3 regions of the Limosilactobacillus oris genome follow, and region 3 is predicted to be linked to each of the others. Evidence: predicted binding sites of a transcription regulator. Region 3 holds the regulator's gene; each other region holds the start of a gene.
What was found. Region 3 encodes Rex, which represses fermentation and respiration genes when NADH is low (regulators of the CRP and FNR family bind a similar motif). Its sites were predicted from a motif close to TTGTGAANTANTTCACAA; they were not measured.

Region 1 (2,269 bases), 560 kb from region 3:
GCGCCGGTCAGTGCCAGCGCTGCTTCAGATAAGGCGGCAGCGAAGAGGGTTAGTGTTCCCCGGGCGAACCTCTGGATTTGCTGGACCTTCTTTATCAGTCTCTGCGTAATCTGGACGATGTATGAACAGTGGTCCAGCAACCTGTCCGTCTTTATGACCGAACAGGGAATCTCGATGACCAAGTATAGTCTGCTGTGGACGATTAACGGGATTTTGATTGTGGTGGCGCAGCTGGTGTTATCCTGGCTGGACCGCTGGCACATCAACCCCTACCTGCTGGTTTACATCGGGACGCTGACGATTGCCCTGTCCTTTGTCCTCTTGCTGGTGGCAAAGTCATACGCCTGGTACATTCTCGCGATGGTGGTCCTGACAATTGGCGAAGCGACGGTGATTCCAACGATGCCGGCAATTGTCAATAGCCTCTCGCCGGTGGCCGTCAAGGGGAAGTACCAGGGAATCCTGAACGCTTATTCTTCCCTTGGGAAGGCCTTTGGACCACTGTTTGGTGGGGTCATTATCGGCCTGAGCTCGTACCACGTACTGTTTATTATTTGCGCACTGGCTATCTTTGCCCTCGAACTGGTGATTTTCTTGGTCGTCCGGAGCAAGCGGCCAGCTACCAAGGAGTATTAGGAAGTAAGAACAATGTTTTACAACAACTTTGATAATGTTTACGGTGAGGATCGCTACGGGATGGTCGGCAAAACCGGGGATGGCTTCCGTGAAGACCGGCTGCTGGAAATTCCGTGCTACCGGTGTCACCAGGCACCACTGGTGATTGCGGAACGCAACTGGGTGGACACCAACAATGATGACTCCCAGCGTTACCAAATCGTAGTCAGCTGCACCCACTGCGGGGCGGTTGACCAGTTCATCGTCAATGACGGCCGGGAGAAGCAAATTGGGCGTTTGCAGCACGCCCATGTCCGGCCTAGTGAACATAACTTAGCTTAACTGAATTGCGATAGTCGTCATAGTGACCACTACCGCTTTTTTTGTTCGGTAAATTACCACTGTTAGACGTAGATATGAATAAACTGTCAGATGACAAATAAAAAGTTTCACAAATATTAAGCTGGAATCCCGTATACTCTAAGTAGGTGTGTAACAAATTCCAATTGTAACACCAATCTGAAATTTCCTAACCATTCGCTAACTTTGTGATACTGTAAACATTGTAAAGCGATTGGATATTTCTAAGGAGATGTTTTGTTATGAAAATCAAAGCTGCTGTTGTAGACAAGAAAGGCGCTAAGTTTGATATTCGTGACGACGTTGAATTGGCAGAGATGCAACCAGATGACCTCCAGGTTCACATGGTAGCCACCGGGATCTGCCACTCCGATGAGGCCCTGCGGAAGGGTGATGCCGAAATCGGCTACCCAATTATCTTGGGTCACGAAGGTTCCGGGATCGTTGAAAAAGTCGGCTCCGAAGTTAAGGACTTCAAGCCGGGCGACCACGTTATCCTGTCCTTCTACGGCTGTGGTAACTGTATCAACTGTTTGAAGGGGAAGCCAACCAAGTGTTTGAACTACGCTGCTAACAACCTCTCCGGGGTTCGTCCTGACGGCAGTGCCCACTTCACCGAGGATGGTCACCAGGTCGACGATATGTTTGACCAATCATCATTCACCACGACGACCGTGGTTCGGGAACGGAACGCCGTTAAGGTTCCAAAAGACCTTGACCTGCGGAAACTTGGACCTCTAGGCTGTGGGTACGTCACTGGCTCCGGGACCGTCTTTAACACCTTAAAGCCTGAACCAGGTTCGACCATCGCGGTTACTGGGACTGGTGCCGTTGGCCTGGCTGCCATGATGGCTGGTAAGATTTCCGGCTGCACGAAGGTTATCGCTATTGACCGGGTACCAGAACGGCTGGAACTGGCAAAGGAGCTGGGTGCGACCGACGCCATCAACACCAATGACCAGGACATGGTCAAGGCTATCCAGGACTTGACTGACAGCAAGGGAGTTGACTACATCGTTGATACCACCGGTGTTACCAAGGTCATGGAAGATGCTATCCAAGCGCTGGCGCAAGGTGGGGTTCTGGCAGCGATTGCCGTTACTGCCCAACACATTGACGTCAACACCTGGAACGACCTTTGCCCAGCGGACCGGACCATCGTCGGTGTCAACATGGGTGACTCAATCCCGCAAGTTGATATTCCACGTCTGATTGAATTCTATAAGCTCGGGATGTTCGACTTTGACAAGACCGAAAAGTTCTACGACTTTGACCAGATTAACGAAGCCAACGC
Region 2 (2,269 bases), 140 kb from region 3:
CAATGGCAACGTCAGCAATAACACTGCCCTTCTTCATTGACTTAACCATGTATTCCTTAACCAACTTCGGTGGACGGGCACCTGGAATAAGAATAGTTGAAATAAACAGGTCTGCATCCTTGATTTCCTTAGCAAGGTTTTCTTCATTAGATTCAACAACCCGAAGGTTCTTGCCTGCATACTGCTTTTCAAGTTCCTTAATCCGCTCTGGGTTCTTTTCAATAATTACAACTGAGCAGTTCATACCAAGTGCTAAGTCAGCAGCAGCAATAGCGGCATTACCACCACCAAAGATAACAACGTTGCCAGCTGGTACTTCAGCGGTTCCTGGTAAGAGAATCCCTTCACCACCGTGCTGAGCTTCCAGATAGTAAGCACCCATGATTACGGAACGGCGCCCTGCAATGTGACTCATCGCAGAAAGCAATTCCAGCTTACCATCCTTAACAATAGTTTCAGCACCAATAGCGGTAGTGCCAGCCTTCATCATTGCCTCTACAGTTGGCTTGGAAGATGCAAGGTGTTGGAAGCCCCAAACAACTTGCCCCTTACGGAAGTACTTGTATTCTTCGGCATCTGGTTCCTTAACCTTGATTACCAAATCAGCCTTCCAGCCGTCTTCGTGTGAAACAATCTTGGCTCCAGCCTTCTCGTATTCAGCATCGTCGAAGCCTGAACCAGCACCGGCATTTGTTTCTACGAGAACGGTGTTACCGGCTTTAACCATTTCCTCAACATTGTGAGGAGTGGCAGCAACCCGGCCTTCACCTTCCTTTTGTTCCTTAATAACAGCAATTGTCATACTCATACTCGAAAACCTCCCTTTTCTTTTGAGTACGCTTTCATTCACTATTATCTAAAAAGTAAAAGATTTTATTCACATTCATAAAAAATGTTTGATTGCTATAATCAGCCAATTTACTATGGTACCAACGTTAGTAAGCGTTTTATTTATTCTGTGTAATTTTTAACTTATTTTTCAATGAGAAACTACTAATCGTTTATTAATCACACAACTTGTGAAATTTAAAACACGATATTAAGCCTTATCTACCTTGATATCACCGCTAAATTTAATCGAATTTCACAAAGAATTTATAAGAATTCTAGTTGTTAATGTCCAATACGGTATATCATTAATCAAATCTAGAAATTGACATTGAGATAGTTTTAAAATTTCAAGGCCTAAAAAAGGTATGGCCCCAGCAAAATGCCAAAACCATACCTTAACGGTTTAATTATTCAAATTTATTTCACTTTCTTTCAAGTGCCCGCTCTGCTTATCCCTATTTATCGCTATATTTAGCTTCCGTCTTATCGTCAAGTACTTCACAATAAGCAACAGTTTTACCATTCTCTTTCTTAAAGTAAACCCCTTGAATTTCAGGAGCAAATCCTGGAAAGGCATTGATTCCCTTCAGCAAAATCATGAAATACTTTTGAGCTGTCTCGGACCATTTTTCACCAGGGACAACACAGAAAATACCAGGTGGATATGGGAGCGCTCCTTCAACTGCAGTGTGGCCTACAACATCTTTAAGTTTAATCAATTGGACATTGTTATGAAGCATTTCTGTATCAGCATCGATTGCGCTCATAGTCTGCTCTGGGAAATACTTCCGCAAGAATAAGCGCTTTTGATATTCCTTTGTGTTGTTTTCTTTATAGAAATTGTGTAACTCTTGGCAAAGTTGACGATACGATTGCCGCAGAAAAACTGGTCGCAACGGAGACCAACGGCACCTTAATCGGCCAAATTGATTACCCCTTTGTCGACGCTGCCGCCAAGCGGGTTGTCTTAGAGCGGGGCTTTGTCAATCCGGCTTACCGCGGCCAAGGGATCGCCGGTAAGCTAATGGCCGCCTTTGTCGATTACGCGGATCAAGCGGGGCTGACGGTTAAATTAATGTGCCCGTATGCCAAAATGAGTTTTCAAAAGCACCCGGAATACCGGCGGCTCCTCGCCCCTGAAGAGCAAAACTAAGTTTGAGGTGAAATGAGAATGAATCAAAATGAATTAAAGGCCTTGGTCGGCCAGGCTGCCGTCAAGTTTATCGAAGATGGTATGATTGTCGGCTTGGGGACCGGTTCGACGGTGCGCTACATGGTGGATGCTTTAGGCAAGCGGGTCCAAGAAGAGGGCCTGAACGTAATCAGGGTCACGACTTCCAACCGGACGACGGCCCAAGCCCAAAGCCTGGGCATCACGATCAAGGACATCGATGAAGTCGACCACATCGACCTGTGCATCGATGGGGCCGATGAAATT
Region 3 (2,269 bases):
CCGTTTTTTAAAATCTCCTTGAAGGCGGTCGTACTGTTCCATTACCCGGCTGTATTGGCCGCTCGTGGCGTCAAGGGTTGCCAGCTGCTTTTCCAGGTCATGGATTGCCTGTTCTTCTTTATGCAGGTCGGCAAAGACGGTATCAAGCTCTGCCCAGATGTTGTTTTGACTATCTAAACCTTGATCCTGAGCTAGGTAGCCGATGGAAAGGTCCTTCGCCTTGCTGATGGTTCCTTCGTCAGGACTGGTAATTCCCGCAATCATTTTTAACAAAGTAGTTTTGCCGGCTCCGTTGCGGCCAACCAGCGCCGTGCGGCCGTGCTCCTGGATTTGCAGGTTAATATTATGGAAGAGAACGTCGGCCCCGAAGCGGCGCTCGACGTCGTTTGTTTGCAACAGAATCATTTTGAAACCTCGCTAATATCATTATGCTAACAATCATTATTTTAGCAGATTTCCCCTTCTTTTATTAAAAAAGTGGAATTATTTTGTATACCGCTTCACAAAACGACGGTTAATTGCTAGAATAGTTAGGAACTAAATTTCACAAGAGCAACGTAGCCGTTCAACTAATAAGTTACATCCCAATCACTTTACAGGACACGTTGCAAAAGAAGATGAATAGGGGGATAAAGATGACAACAAAGAAAATACCACGGGCGACGGCACGGCGGTTACCTATCTACTATCGCTACCTGACGATTTTACTGAACGCGAAGAAGGAACGGGTCTCATCGACCGAACTATCTGAAGCGGTTCAAGTTGATTCGGCGACGATTCGGCGGGACTTTTCCTACTTTGGTGAACTGGGAAAGCGGGGCTATGGATATGACGTAGCGAGCTTGTTAAAGTTCTTTAAGGGGATTTTGCACCAGGATTCACTGGTCAGCGTGGCCTTGGTCGGGGTCGGCAGCCTAGGAAGCGCCCTGCTGAACTTTAACTTCCACCAGGACACGAACCTGCGGATTAGCGCGGCCTTTGATACTAAGCCGGAATTAGCGAATAAGATCAAGAGCGGGATTCCGGTATACCCGGCAACGGATATTAAAAAGCAACTCCAGGAACAGCAAATTGACATTGTCATTTTGACGGTTCCCGGCGAACATGCTCAGGAGGTTGCGGACCAGCTGGTTGAGGCCGGTGTCCGGGGAATCCTAAACTTCTCACCAGTCCGCCTGTCCGTACCGAAGGAGGTTCAGGTACAAAATATTGACCTGACTAATGAACTGCAAACACTGATTTACTTTATTAAGAACTATTCTGATAATAAGAAATAGTGATATTTCCCGTCTGATACTCTGGGGTGTCGGCGGGATTTTTTATTACCTGAAATAGTCAAAATTAGTCAAACTTATCAGTTGCTTTTTAGGTCAAGGGTGGTGTATAGTAAGAATTGCGGTTAGCACTTAACAAGCAAGAGTGCTAAAAGCAAATTTATTAATTAACAAGATGGAGGGATTGACGTGTTAAAACCATTAGGAGATCGCGTTGTTCTACAAGCTGAAACTGAAGAAGAAAAGACCGTTGGTGGGATTGTCCTTGCTTCCAACGTAAAGGAAAAGCCGACTACTGGTAAGGTAATTGCCGTTGGTGAGGGACGGACCCTTGATAACGGTCAAAAGCTTGCTCCAGCTGTTAAAGAGGGCGACCGGGTACTGTTTGACAAGTACGCCGGCAATGAAGTTGAATACAACGGCAAAAAGTACCTTGTCGTTCACGAAAAGGACTTAGTTGCTGTAATCGACTAGCTTAATATAAAGATAGAACATAACACTTTAAAAACGAATTTCTTATTTGAGGTGACAATATAATGGCAAAAGACATTAAGTTTGCAGAAGACGCCCGCGGCGCAATGCTCGCTGGTGTAGATAAGCTGGCTGATACCGTTAAGACAACGATGGGGCCAAAGGGACGGAACGTTGTTTTAGGTCAAAAGTACAGCAACCCTACGATTACTAACGATGGGGTTACGATTGCAAAGAGCATTGACCTGGAAGACCCATTCGAAAACATGGGTGCTAAGCTGGTCGCTGAGGTTGCATCCAAGACCAACGACATCGCCGGTGACGGGACGACTACTGCCACTGTACTGGCACAGGCAATTGTTAACGCCGGCATGAAGAACGTTACTTCTGGTGCTAACCCAGTTGGCATCCGGCGGGGGATTGACAAGGCCACCAAGGCGGCTGTTGAAGCACTGAAGAGCATGTCACACGAAGTTAAGACGAAGAGCGACATTGCCCAAATTGCTTCCATTTCTGCTGCTAAT

Region 1: a site for Rex is predicted at 1,162-1,179, ahead of N4599_RS06865 (NAD(P)-dependent alcohol dehydrogenase). Genes of this name have one in related genera too.
Region 2: a site for Rex is predicted at 1,018-1,035, ahead of N4599_RS03485 (alanine dehydrogenase). Genes of this name have one in related genera too.

The regions. Positions count from the first base shown of each region.
Region 1 covers NZ_CP104398.1:1,356,172-1,358,440, forward strand. Annotated here, with positions in the region: gene N4599_RS06855 (MDR family MFS transporter) at 1-636, shown strand, start outside; gene N4599_RS06860 (hypothetical protein) at 649-957, shown strand; gene N4599_RS06865 (NAD(P)-dependent alcohol dehydrogenase) at 1,218-2,269, shown strand, end outside.
Region 2 covers NZ_CP104398.1:656,295-658,563, forward strand. Annotated here, with positions in the region: gene N4599_RS03485 (alanine dehydrogenase) at 1-802, opposite strand, end outside; gene N4599_RS03490 (Orn/Lys/Arg family decarboxylase) at 1,287-1,727, opposite strand; gene N4599_RS03495 (GNAT family N-acetyltransferase) at 1,649-1,984, shown strand; gene rpiA (ribose-5-phosphate isomerase RpiA) at 2,003-2,269, shown strand, end outside.
Region 3 covers NZ_CP104398.1:794,931-797,199, reverse strand. Annotated here, with positions in the region: gene N4599_RS04160 (ABC-F family ATP-binding cassette domain-containing protein) at 1-405, opposite strand, end outside; gene N4599_RS04155 (redox-sensing transcriptional repressor Rex) at 636-1,277, shown strand; gene groES (co-chaperone GroES) at 1,464-1,748, shown strand; gene groL (chaperonin GroEL) at 1,811-2,269, shown strand, end outside.